DNA from 2 places in the Clostridium septicum genome. Region 2 is predicted to be linked to the other one. Evidence: predicted binding sites of a transcription regulator. Region 2 holds the regulator's gene; the other holds the start of a gene.
What was found. The regulator NrdR, encoded in region 2, represses ribonucleotide reductase genes. The targets are predictions, from matches to a motif close to CACNANATNTNGTG.

Region 1 (6,370 bases), 1.6 Mb from region 2:
AGAACATATAGTTTAATCATGTTCAAAATAGTAGCAAGAGCAAGATCAATACCTATTCTAGTCATTATTTTAGCATTTAATTTAATGTTTTTAAATTTAATTATTGCTAATAAAAGCAGGACACCACCAATAATTGTTATAAGTGATAAAGGATTGTCCATTAATGTTGAAAAACTTTCTTTTAAATTTGACATAAAAAAATACCTCCTTATATTAATGCTAGGAGATATAAGATAAAAAATACACAAATGGTATTTATAAATATCATATATTAGCTTCCCTACGCTGGTATTATCCAGATCAGGTAAAGGGTTAATGTAATAAACATCTCTCAGCCAAAGGCACCCCTAGCATTTGTTAAATATAGGTTATATTTTAAAGTTTTTTCTAAAAAAAGTCAACTATATTATCTTTGTAAATTTTACCAGCATGATTATTGCAGTAACCAAAACTTCCAGATTGGCAAGATACATTAATATTACTACCTATTAAATTATAATTTCCAACTTCTGATAAGGGAAGTTTTATTATAGTATCATCTTCTAAGCAAACAAAGGCTTCAGTACTACTATAATCTATAATTTTACCTTTCAAAACTAACACCACCTAATTTTATTAATAATATTAGTTTGTTCAAAAGAGGTAATAATAATTCAAAAAAATACTGAACAAATATAATTATTTATTCAGTATTTATTAAATCTAAATTTTTTGAATAGCTAATCCAACCATACCTGGACCTGAATGAACAGCAACCATTGCCCCAACTGGCATAATTCCCATAAAGTTAACGTTATCTAATGATTTTATGGATTCTGAAAAAGCTAATACTTCATCCATACAGCCACCTTCAAGAACCCAAACATTGCATTTAGATTCATTAAGATGAGATTGTAAAATCTCAATCATCTTAGATAAAGATTGTTTTCTTCCTCTTACTTTATTAGAAGCGTAATATACACCATTATCGTCTACTGTTATAATTGGTTTTAAATGAAGAAACTGTCCTATAGTTCCAGCTAGTCTACCAATTCTTCCACCTTTTTTTAAATATTCTAATGTATTTAAAGTAAAATATCCTGTTATATTTTCACGGATTTTAGGTAATTCCTTTATTATATCTTCAAATGATTGTCCATTTTTCACTAATCGTGAAGCTTCAAGAACTAAAACACCCTGAGGAAAACCTATTATTTTACTATCATATACATATGATATAAGATTTGGATGTTCTTCTAATGCTAATCTGAAAGCATTAAATGTTCCAGATAATCCACTAGAAACTGAAATAGCTATAACATGAGTATAACCCTCATCCTCTAATTTTTTTAAAACCTTTTCAGAGGTTTTAGGACTAGGTAGAGATGTTGTAGGGATTTCTATAGGAAGCTTTTTATAAACTTCTTCTGGAGTTATTGTTATTTTATCCTCAAATTCTTCATTTGAATAGATAATCCTTAGAGGAAATAAATGTATATTATTTTCTTTTAATATTTCTATTGATAAATCAGATGCACTATCAGTTAAAATTGCTATTTTTTGCATATGTATTTATGGCCCCCTTTCTAATTATATTAATTATATATCATAGTTGATAACTATATCAATATTGATATAGTTAAATTTAAAATAAATTTAATTTTAAGTTTATATTTTTATTATCTGTAAAATTTATTTTATAATAAGGTGTAATTATTGGATTAAAAAAAGCGCCAAAAAAGACGCTTATAAATATAAATCCTTATAAATTATTTTAAAAACTTTAAGTGATTCTTCAATTTTAGGTTTTAATAATGATTTTCTATGATTGTATTCTTCTAGTCCTTTTGGTGTTAGGGAATAAAATTTCTGAAATTTTTTATGAGGATCATCCCACTTACCTATGACATATCCTTCTTTTTCTAATTTTTTTAATAAAGGATATATTCCCCCAGTACTAGGAACCCAGAGTCCTTTGGTATTCTCTCCTATTTTATGAGCTATTTCGTTTCCATTAATAGGTCCTAAAGTTAAAATGTGAAGAACATAGATAGGTAACAAGCCTTTAGTAAAAACTTGACCTACAGATTCTTTTTCTTTCTGAATTTTTTTTAACTCAGCTAATTTTCTTTTATATTCTTCGTGAATTCTTTGTTCTTCTGCTTTAATATCTTCAATATTACTAAAGCTAAGATTATTCATATTAATTTACCTTTTGAATAGCTAATCCTATTAAGCCTGGTCCCGCATGAACACCAAGAGCTGGACTAATTTCAGAAATCCCAACATTTAAAATATTATCTAATTTAAGTAGTGTTTCTAAGTAGCTTTTAGCAGTTTTAAGAGCGCCACCTTGAAGAACCCAAACATTACACTTGCTTTTTTCTAATTCTTTTTTTAGGATATCTGTAAGCTTTGTTAGAGCTTGCTTATGTCCTCTTGCTTTACAAACAGTATAATATACACCATTTTCATCTACAGTTATAATAGGTTTTAAATTAAGAATTTCACCTATAGTTCCTGCTACCCTACCAATTCTTCCACCTTTTTTTAAATACTCTAATGTATCTATAGTAAAATAGCCTGTTATATTAGAATGAATTTTAGGTAATACCTCTGTAATTTCTTCGAAGGATTTTCCTTCTTCTATTAATTTGGCTGTTTCTAGTACTAATAGTCCTTCTGGAAAAGCTAATATTTTACTATCATATACATGAGAAGTTAGTTTTGGATGATCTTCTAGAGCCAGTCTTATGGCGTTAAATGTTCCAGATAATCCACTGGATATAGTAATTGCTATAACATGAGTATATCCATCATTTTCTAAACCATCTAATATATTATGAATTGTTTCTGCACTAGGTAAAGAAGTTTTTGGAACTTCATTTTTCAAATTATTATAAACTTCTTCAGCACTTATATCTATTTTATCTTGAAATTCTTTATCAGAATAAATAAGTTTTAAAGGTAATAATTTTATATTTTTTTCTTTCATAGTTTCAAGTGATAAATCACAAGCACTATCTGTTAGTATTGCTATTTTTTGCACGTATATCCCTCCTAATAATTTCCGTTTAATATTAATTATATTATAGCATACCAAATTATTATATCAATAGTGATAAGGTTAAAAGTAATCACTATTGATATAGTTTGTAGTATATACTAAAATTATTCAATTTATAATAAATAAAAAAACCACCTTAAAGGTGGCTTTAATTAAATGTTATATTGGAATCCTTGTCTAGTATATGCCAAATTGTTTTACCTTGAGATAGAGGGACTATATTTCCATCATAATCATATAACATAGTTTTTGAATTTTTATCTTCTTTTTTCCAAAGAATATTTAAATAATGACCATTTGAAAATACATATCCTTCACCTTCGCCAATTAAATCTATATCTATGTGGTTATTGTCTGCCTGTAGTTGAATATTAGTTTTTTGAATAACTACATTTTTAAATTTTAAAGGTGAGTTTGTTAATGCATCAGTAGCTATTTCTCCATCCATAGATTTAGTAAAAAAACCATTATCATAGGTATAGGATGTATTGTAGAATCTATTTATATTTAAATTTAAATTTTTGATTTCTGAAAGCTTTTCATTTGAATAATATTCATTATTAAATGTTGCAAATGTCTTAGGTTTTGAGTTAAAATCTTTATCTATTATAAATTTAGTTATATTTTCAGCGGAAGTGTATAAATTGTGGGGAGCTTTTCTGGAAGTATCTCTCCAAAAGTATTTGCCATTAGATATTTCATTTATACTCATAATTGATTGGTCTTTGGAGATTGTTGATAATGCTTCGGCTGAACCTCCACAATGAGCAAAGGCTAAGTTATTTTCGTTAGCAATTTCTAGAAAGTAAGGGCGTATACTTCTAACAGGGCCTACTGTTTTAGGTTGCTCTTTGTGAAATAAGGCCATAAATCTAGGAATTCCACCTTCAGCTAAAGTTTCATAAATTACATCGGCGTAGGATAAACCACTTTGTGGTCTAGCATAAACAGAGTTTTCTACCATTACCATAAAAGGTGTGTTATTATTTATATCTTGAGATACTTCTTCTCCAGTATAATAAGAATAAATTTTCTTAGAAGCATTAGTTTCATTAAAAACATCAGCAGATTTATCTGGAGTTTTGGAACAGCTTATTAATCCACAAATGAACATTACTATAAATAATGATGATAAAAGTTTCTTCATAAATAAAATCTCCTTAAAATAAATTTGAAAGGTAACATATAGCTTTTAATAACAATATATTATTAATGTATGTTGAAATATGAGTAGATTTAAAAATTTATGTTTATCTAAAAAAGGGTAAAAAATGAAGAAAGAGTGATGTAATTTAAGAATAAAGTTGAAGAAATTAATCGTAGCAACTTTGATGATAAAAATGGAATGGAGTATAATAGTTACTAGTTGAAAATACAATATATTGTGCGATAGGGGTTGAGCATGTGCTATATGTAGTAAAAAGGGACGGCAGAGAAGTAGATTTCGATGCTGTAAAAATATCAAATGCAATAAAGAGTTCAGGCGAAGAAGTAGGAAGAATACTTAGAGAAAGCCAAGTTTTAGATACTGTTCAGAAGGTTATTAATTATATAGAAATGTCTGGACAGAATAGGATAACTGTAGAAGAAATTCAAAATTTAGTAGAGAAAGCATTGCTTGACAGTGGATATAAGGACATAAAACTAGCTTATTCTAACTATAGAGAACAAAGAACTCAAGTTAGAGAAATAAAATCAGATTTAATGAAAGCAATTCAAAGAATAGGGGTTGAAACAGATAGGGATAATGCTAATGTAGGTAATAACTTTAGTTCAAAATTACTTAGGATAGCATCAGAATCAAATAAATGGCACAATTTGGCTAGTATGCCAAAAGAATTAGCAAAAGCACATGAAAATGGTGATTTATATTATCACGATTTAGATAGTTACAACTTAACTACTAACTGCTTACACATACCTACAGGAGAAATATTGACAAAAGGTTTTAATACAGGATATGGAACAATAAAGGCTCCAAGAAGAATAGAAACAGCAGCAGAACTTTCATGTATATTACTTCAATCAACTCAAAATGATATGTTTGGGGGTCAAGCACATCCAGATTTTGATAATGATATGTCTGTATTTATAAAACCAACAAGAGACGAAATTAGAAGTGAATTAGAAGAGTTAGGTATTAGTGAAGATAAGTTAGATATTTTAACAGAAGAAAAATTGAAAAAGAGAATACATCAAGCTATGCAAGGGGTAGTATATAATTTAAATACTATGCATTCTAGGGCAGGATCTCAAGTTCCATTTAGTTCTATAAATTTGGGAATACCAACATCTAAGGATGCAGCTTTAGTTTGTGAAATTTTCTTATTAGAATATGAAAAAGGGTTAGGCAAAGGTGAACAACCAATATTCCCTAACATAATTTTTAGAGTTAAAGAAGGCGTTAATAGAGAAGTTAATGATCCATATCATTATTTATATCAATTAGCTTGTAGAGTTGCAGCTAAAAGAATGAATCCGACATTTATGAATATAGATGCTGATTTTAATAAAGAATATTATGATATGGGATATATGCCAGCAACTATGGGATGTAGAACCTATTTAATGAAAAACATAAATGGTGAGCCAGGATGTAAAGGAAGAGGTAATATAGCACCAACTACAATAAACTTACCAAGAATAGGAATTCAAGCAAAGGGAAATTTAGATAAATTCTTTGAAATCTTACAAGCAAGATTGGAACTTTCAAAAGAATCATTACTTCATAGATATGGGGTATTGAAAAATCTTAAAGTTAAAGATTTACCTTTTGTTGCAGGTCAAGGTTTAATGAAAGGATCAGAAAATCTAAAACCTGATGACACAATAGAACCTATATTAAAACAAGGAACTTGGGGAATTGGATTTATTGGGCTTGCAGAGACGTTAGTAGCTCTTACAGGAAAACACCATGGAGAAGATTCAGAAACAAGAAAATTAGGGCTTAAAATAATATCATATATTAGAGAGTATACTGATAGAATTACAGAAGAAACTAAGCTAAATTGGAGCTGTTATGCAACTCCTGCTGAAGGTCTTTCAGGAAAGTTTATAAAACAAGATCAAAGTATATTTGGATATATAAAAGGAGTTACAGATAAGGAGTACTATACAAATAGTTTCCATGTACCAGTAAATTTTCCTATATCAATTAAATGTAAAATAGATATAGAAGCTCCATACCATAAACTTTGCAATGCAGGACATATAAGTTATTTAGAAGTTGATGATTGTCCATCAGGAGAGGCAATTATGGATATTTTAGATTATGCATATAAGAACACTAATATAAGTTATTTAGGAATTAACTTTCACATAAGA
Region 2 (6,370 bases):
CATTACTAGCTTTAAAGATAATGCTATTGACAATACTGTTACAAATATAATAACAATTATATAATAATTAACGTATTTCGGTGTAAAAAATTTAATGGCTGTAAGTGGAACTGATGATCTTAAAACATACTCTTCACCTATTTTTGTTGCATAGTAAACTACACTTTTATCTTCTGTTTCACTAAACCTTGTAGTTGTACCTTCTCCTTTTTCAAATGCAGATATTATTTCTTCTCTATTTAAATGATTTCCTAAATTCTTAACATTGTTATCAAATATAACTTCACCTTTTTTATTAACTATAGTAAATCTAACATCATTTTCATTTATCTTGAAATTATTTAAATTTTCTTCACTATAGTCATTAATTTTAAGTAAAATATTATTATAATTTTTTAAAGTTTCTTTGGTTTTATCTACTTCCTTTAAATTAACTAAGCTTATAAATAAACATGTTACTATAATCAAAGCAAATAAAACTGTTACTATAGATGAGTTTATTATCTTCTTTTTCATAATCTAATCATTAGGATTGAACCTATACCCAACCCCTCTTATAGTTTCAATAAATTTAGGTTTTTTATCATCTAACTCTATTTTTTTTCTTAAATATCTAATATGAACATCTACAGTTCTAGTTTCACCTATATACTCATATCCCCATATTTTATCAAGCAAAGTATCCCTTGTTAAAATTTTACCCCTATTTTTTATAAGAATATCTAAAAGTTCAAACTCCTTTAATGTTAAATCTATTTTTTTATTTTCTATAAAAACTTCTCTTCTTTCAAAATTTACATATAAATTTTCACAGGTAAAAGTTTCAATTTCTTCTTTTAATGGTGATACCCTTCTTAAAACAGCCTTAACTCTTGCAAGTAATTCTCTTATTGAAAATGGCTTTGTTATATAATCATCTGCTCCAAGTTCTAAACCTAATATTTTATCTAACTCCTCACCTTTAGCAGTTAACATAATAATGGATGTATTTTTTAATTCCTTATTTCCTTTTATTTCCTTACAAACGTCAAACCCATCCATTCCAGGCAACATTAAATCTAAAAGTACTAAACTTGGTTTTTCATCCTTTGCTATTTTTATAGCATCACAACCATTATTAGCTGTTATTACATCATATCCAGCATTAATTAAATTATAACTTATAAGCTCTACTATATGTGATTCATCATCTACTACTAAAACTCTCTCATGTGCCAATTTTTTCAGCCCCTTTTTTATTTTATATATACAAATGAAAATAATCTTCCATAAGTTCCAACTGAAGATCTATATGAATGCATTTTTATATCTTTTGAACAATGAGTACATATATCTAAAGAATATATATTATCTTCTTCTACTCCCTTTTCTTTTAAATTATTAACTATAACAGCCTCCATACTTAAATTTCTCCCATTAAAAAGTTTATTTTCATTAATACCAGTATGACTTATAAAATCCCTTTTTAACTCCTCTGAGATTTCATAACAACATTGTCTTATATGTGGTCCTATAAAAACTTTTGTACTTTTTATATTAATTCCATATTCTTTTATCATATTATCTAAAGTTTTTGTAACTATTGAATGAAAAGTACCTCTCCATCCACTATGAATAGCCGCAATTACCTCTTTTTCCTCATTTACAAGTATTATAGGTGTGCAATCTGCTGTAAACACTCCTATTGCTGTACTTTTTTCATTTGTTATAACGGCATCTCCTTCTTTATCTTTTACAGATTTTCCTAAATTATATATATAACTTTTATCACTATGAATTTGATTTAAATATTCTATATTTTTCAATCCAAATTCATTTTTTATACTTTCTAAATTAGCTATGCCATCTTCTGTGTGTCTATTAAAACTTCTGTTATTTTCTGCTGTTGAAAACCCAATACTTATATTACCTAAATCTAATTTAAAAAAATCTTTATGTCTTACTAAATCATCTATTGTTAACTTTTTCATTTATACACCTCTTAAGATTATATTTGAGTATATTTTAACATTTAACTAATGCTTTTTCTATTTATTTTAAAAATATTACCTTCTTTTAACATATATTTAACTAAAAAGATCTCAAAGACAACTTTAAATATATAGATTTTTTTAATTATGTATTTTCACTAAATGTTGCCTTAAGAAAAACTTTGGCAGTCATACTTTATTTTTATTCTTTAGTGGAAAATACTTAGTTTTAAAATTATAATTAAATTAGCCGCAGTATATATGGATATAATTCTCTAAATAAATAAAAAAAGCTTATTAGAATATGCTAATAAGCTTTTAATTATTAGAAACTAGACTTTTTATTTCTTCTAAAAATGTATTTATATCTTTAAACTGTCTATAAACTGATGCAAATCTAACATAAGATATTTCATCTATCTTTTTTAATCTATTCATAACCATTTCGCCTATGTATTTTGACTCCACTTCAGTTATCATTTTATTTGAAATAGTTTTCTCTATATCTACTGCTATCTCTTCTATTTGACTTCTTGATACAGGCCTTTTTTGGCAAGCAATAATTAAACCATTAATAATTTTTTCTTTGTTAAAATTTTCTCTTGTTAAGTCTCTTTTTACCACTAATATTGGAATATCTTCTACTTTTTCATATGTTGTATATCTCTTATTGCACTTTAAACATTCCCGTCTTCTTCTAATAGTTGTATTATCATCTGTTGATCTAGAATCTACTACTTTACTTTCTTCAAAGGAACAAAAAGGACATTTCATAAATATTCACGCCTTTCTTATTTTGTTATTAATTCCATTTTCTCATGTTATTATTATACTATATATTTGTAAATTTTCTAGATGTTATTTTTAAAATTATCTTTAATTATATCTGTTGTATCAATTAAAAGTACATCCATTCCAGCTTTTTTTACATTTTCCCAAGGAACTTCTATATCATCTTCTTTACTAAACCAATTCTTGTCCATAGATGGTAATATTATGGATACTATTTTACTTTCTTTAATATCTATTACTACATCTTTAACAAATCCTAATTTTACCCCGTTTTTTATATCTATTACTTCCATAGATCTTAATGCATTTAATGAATGTAATATTAAATCATCTTCAATATTATCATTAGTATTTTCTTCATTTACCATATCATCAATAAAATTCATTATTCTCTACCCCCTATTATATATATATTAATCATTATATGCATGTCCAAATATAATAATTACTCAGTTAAAATGAAGATAATTTAATATCTTCATTTTAACCTTTCTTTTCCTAATGTTTTTCAAATACCCTTATCCTATGATAGCCTATATTAAATAATATAATATTTAATATAAAAGAGCTCAAAATGAGCTCTATACGTATTTTTTCATGTGCTTTAAAGCCGTCTTTTCTAACCTTGAAACTTGTGCTTGTGATATTCCTATTTCATCAGCTACTTCCATTTGAGTTCTTCCATTAAAAAATCTTAAAGTTAAAATTAATTTTTCCCTATCATTTAACTTCTTCATAGCTTCTTTTATAGATATATTTTCAAGCCAATTTTCATCACTGTTTTTAGAATCGCTGATTTGATCCATGACATAAATAGCGTCTCCACCATCATGATAAATAGGTTCAAAAAGAGAAACTGGATCTTGAATGGCATCAAGGGCAAATACCACTTCTTCTCTTGGGAGATTGAGCTCCTTTGCTATTTGTGAAACCGTTGGTTCTTTATTATTATCCTTTATAAGCCTATCTCTAACTAAAAGAGCTTTATATGCAATATCCCTTAAAGATCTGCTTACTCTTATTGAATTATTATCTCTTAAGTATCTTCTAATTTCCCCTATTATCATAGGTACTGCATAAGTTGAAAACTTAACATTTTGAGATAAATCAAAGTTATCAATTGCTTTCATAAGCCCAATACAACCTACTTGAAATAAATCATCTACGTTTTCTCCTCTATTATTAAACCTTTGAATTACACTAAGGACTAATCTTAAATTACCTTTAATAAAAGTTTCTCTTGCAGTATTATCACCTGCTCTCATGCTAAGTAATAATTCTCTCTTTTCTTTTTCTTTTAATATTGGTAATTTTGAAGTATTTACTCCACATATTTCTACCTTATTAATGATCAAAATCATCAACCCCTTCGGAAGTAATAACATACTGCATTTAAAAGTATTTCCGATAGAGTTTACTTTTATACTAAAGACAACCTATATCATTTTATTGATTTCTTTTTTTAACCTGCTTATTATCTTTTTTTCTAACCTTGAAATATATGATTGTGATATTCCAAGCATATCAGCTACCTCTTTTTGAGTCTTTTCTCTTGTTCCATTTAAACCAAATCTTAATTTTACAATTTCCTTTTCCCTATCATTAAGATGTTTAAGAGCTAAAAATAATAATTGTTTATCTACTTCATCCTCTATTAAATTATAAACGGTATCATTTTCTGTTCCTAATATATCAGATAATAACAATTCATTTCCATCCCAATCTATGTTTAAAGGTTCATAAAATGATATCTCAGCCTTTACTTTACTATTTCTTCTAAGATACATAAGTATTTCATTTTCTATACATCTTGATGCATATGTTGCAAGCTTTATCTTCTTCTCTGGATTAAATGTATTAACTGCTTTTATAAGACCTATTGTACCTACTGATATTAAGTCTTCTACACAAACTCCTGTATTTTCAAATTTTCTTGCTATATATACAACAAGCCTTAAATTTCTTTCAATTAATATATCTCTAATTGACTCATCACCTTTGATTAATTTATTTACAAGTTCCTCTTCTTCTTCCTTCTTTAAAGGTGGTGGAAGAGAATCATTTCCTCCTACATAATGAACCTTACTTGTAAATAATTTAAGTTTTTGTAATATCCTATTTAATAATATGCTTAACTTTAACATTTCTACCTCCTATATAATACCTCTTGATAATAATGCATTAAATTCATTATCCTTACTTAATCTATTATTTTTACAACTACAAACAATTGCATCTATAGTGTGCCAATCCTTATTTTCTTGTCTTACTCTAATCTTTTCTCCCTTAAATCCCTTAAGCTTTCCACTTTCACCAATTGTGCTATAAGAAATATAATAAGCTTTATCATTTGGTATATTTATCTCTTCAATCAACTCATTTTCAACTATAATGCAAGGAAGATTGGTTACAGGTTCTCTAAGTTCATTTCCTGTATCTAAAAATCCTTTTAAGCATAATTTTTTATTGTTATAAGAGATTTCAATATCATATAATAAGTTTTTTATTAAAGCCCTTTCTCTTAAGTAATCTACTACCCTAACTATAACTATGTATAGCAACATTATTGAAATAATTAAATATTTTATTGAATAATTGCTTATTGAAAAAATAGTTGAGATAGAATACTCATTTTGCATTAACGCGAAGGCAAAACATATTCCACATAGCGTAAATGATGTTATAAAAAAAGTTATTATAGCTTTTGTTACATTTCCGATACTTTTTTTATCTAATGTCAACATTATCATAAGACCTGCTACTAATATCTTTCCTACTAATGTTGTAAGTAATGGAATTTTCATAAATAATGCAAGAGTATATACCCCCCCTATAGCTGCTCCTATATAAATACTCCTTTTATAACCAAATCGTAATATCCTCATAGTAATTAGTAGCAAAAATAAATTCACAATAAAGTTTTCTATAAATATTACATCAACATATACAACCATAACTTGTCCCCCTCCCTTGTATTAAATTATAAACTCTCTTATATTAAAATTTTGTCATAATGACTAACCTTAAAATATATTTTTCCCCCTGATTTTTTACATTTAATTACAGTTAATTAGTTTATTAAATCCTTTATATTTATTTAGTTTTATTTTTTACATAAATAAAAGACGAGAAAATTAAATTTCTCGTCTTTTATAAATATATGTTTCAATACTTTTATTTTCTTGATCTTAAAAAACTTGGTATATTAACACTATCTGTATCAATATCTAATAATGGATCTACTCTCTTTGGTTGATCCATTGATATATCCTCTGGTCTCTGTACTTGTTGTCTAACTACAGTTTTCTTTTCTATAACAGGCTTTTCCATAGATAATTTGCTATTTTCTTCTTCAAATCCAGTTGCAATAACTGTAATTCTAATCTCATCTGTTAAAGTTTCATCTATAACGGCACCAAATATTATATTAGCATCTGGATCAGCTGACTCTCTAACTATATCAGCAGCTTCATATACTTCTATTGCCCCTAAATCAACTCCACCAGTAAAATTAATTATAACTCCTGTTGCTCCATCTATAGAAGTTTCTAATAATGGAGATGAAATTGCTTGTCTTACTGCATCTTGAGCTTTATTATCTCCTGTAC

Region 1: a site for NrdR is predicted at 4,420-4,433, ahead of nrdD (anaerobic ribonucleoside-triphosphate reductase). Genes of this name have one in related genera too.

What each region holds. Positions count from the first base shown of each region.
Region 1 is NZ_CP023671.1:1,886,060-1,892,429, forward strand. It holds gene thiT (energy-coupled thiamine transporter ThiT) at 1-194, opposite strand, end outside; TPP riboswitch at 261-359, opposite strand; gene CP523_RS08365 (hypothetical protein) at 388-594, opposite strand; gene CP523_RS08370 (DegV family protein) at 703-1,545, opposite strand; gene CP523_RS08375 (PadR family transcriptional regulator) at 1,726-2,181, opposite strand; gene CP523_RS08380 (DegV family protein) at 2,183-3,028, opposite strand; gene CP523_RS08385 (DUF3048 domain-containing protein) at 3,195-4,193, opposite strand; gene nrdD (anaerobic ribonucleoside-triphosphate reductase) at 4,451-6,370, shown strand, end outside.
Region 2 is NZ_CP023671.1:239,926-246,295, forward strand. It holds gene CP523_RS01055 (sensor histidine kinase) at 1-516, opposite strand, end outside; gene CP523_RS01060 (response regulator transcription factor) at 520-1,218, opposite strand; gene pgeF (peptidoglycan editing factor PgeF) at 1,236-1,970, opposite strand; gene nrdR (transcriptional regulator NrdR) at 2,289-2,744, opposite strand; gene CP523_RS01075 (YlmC/YmxH family sporulation protein) at 2,822-3,148, opposite strand; gene sigG (RNA polymerase sporulation sigma factor SigG) at 3,344-4,117, opposite strand; gene sigE (RNA polymerase sporulation sigma factor SigE) at 4,199-4,906, opposite strand; gene CP523_RS16160 (sigma-E processing peptidase SpoIIGA) at 4,916-5,716, opposite strand; gene ftsZ (cell division protein FtsZ) at 5,937-6,370, opposite strand, start outside.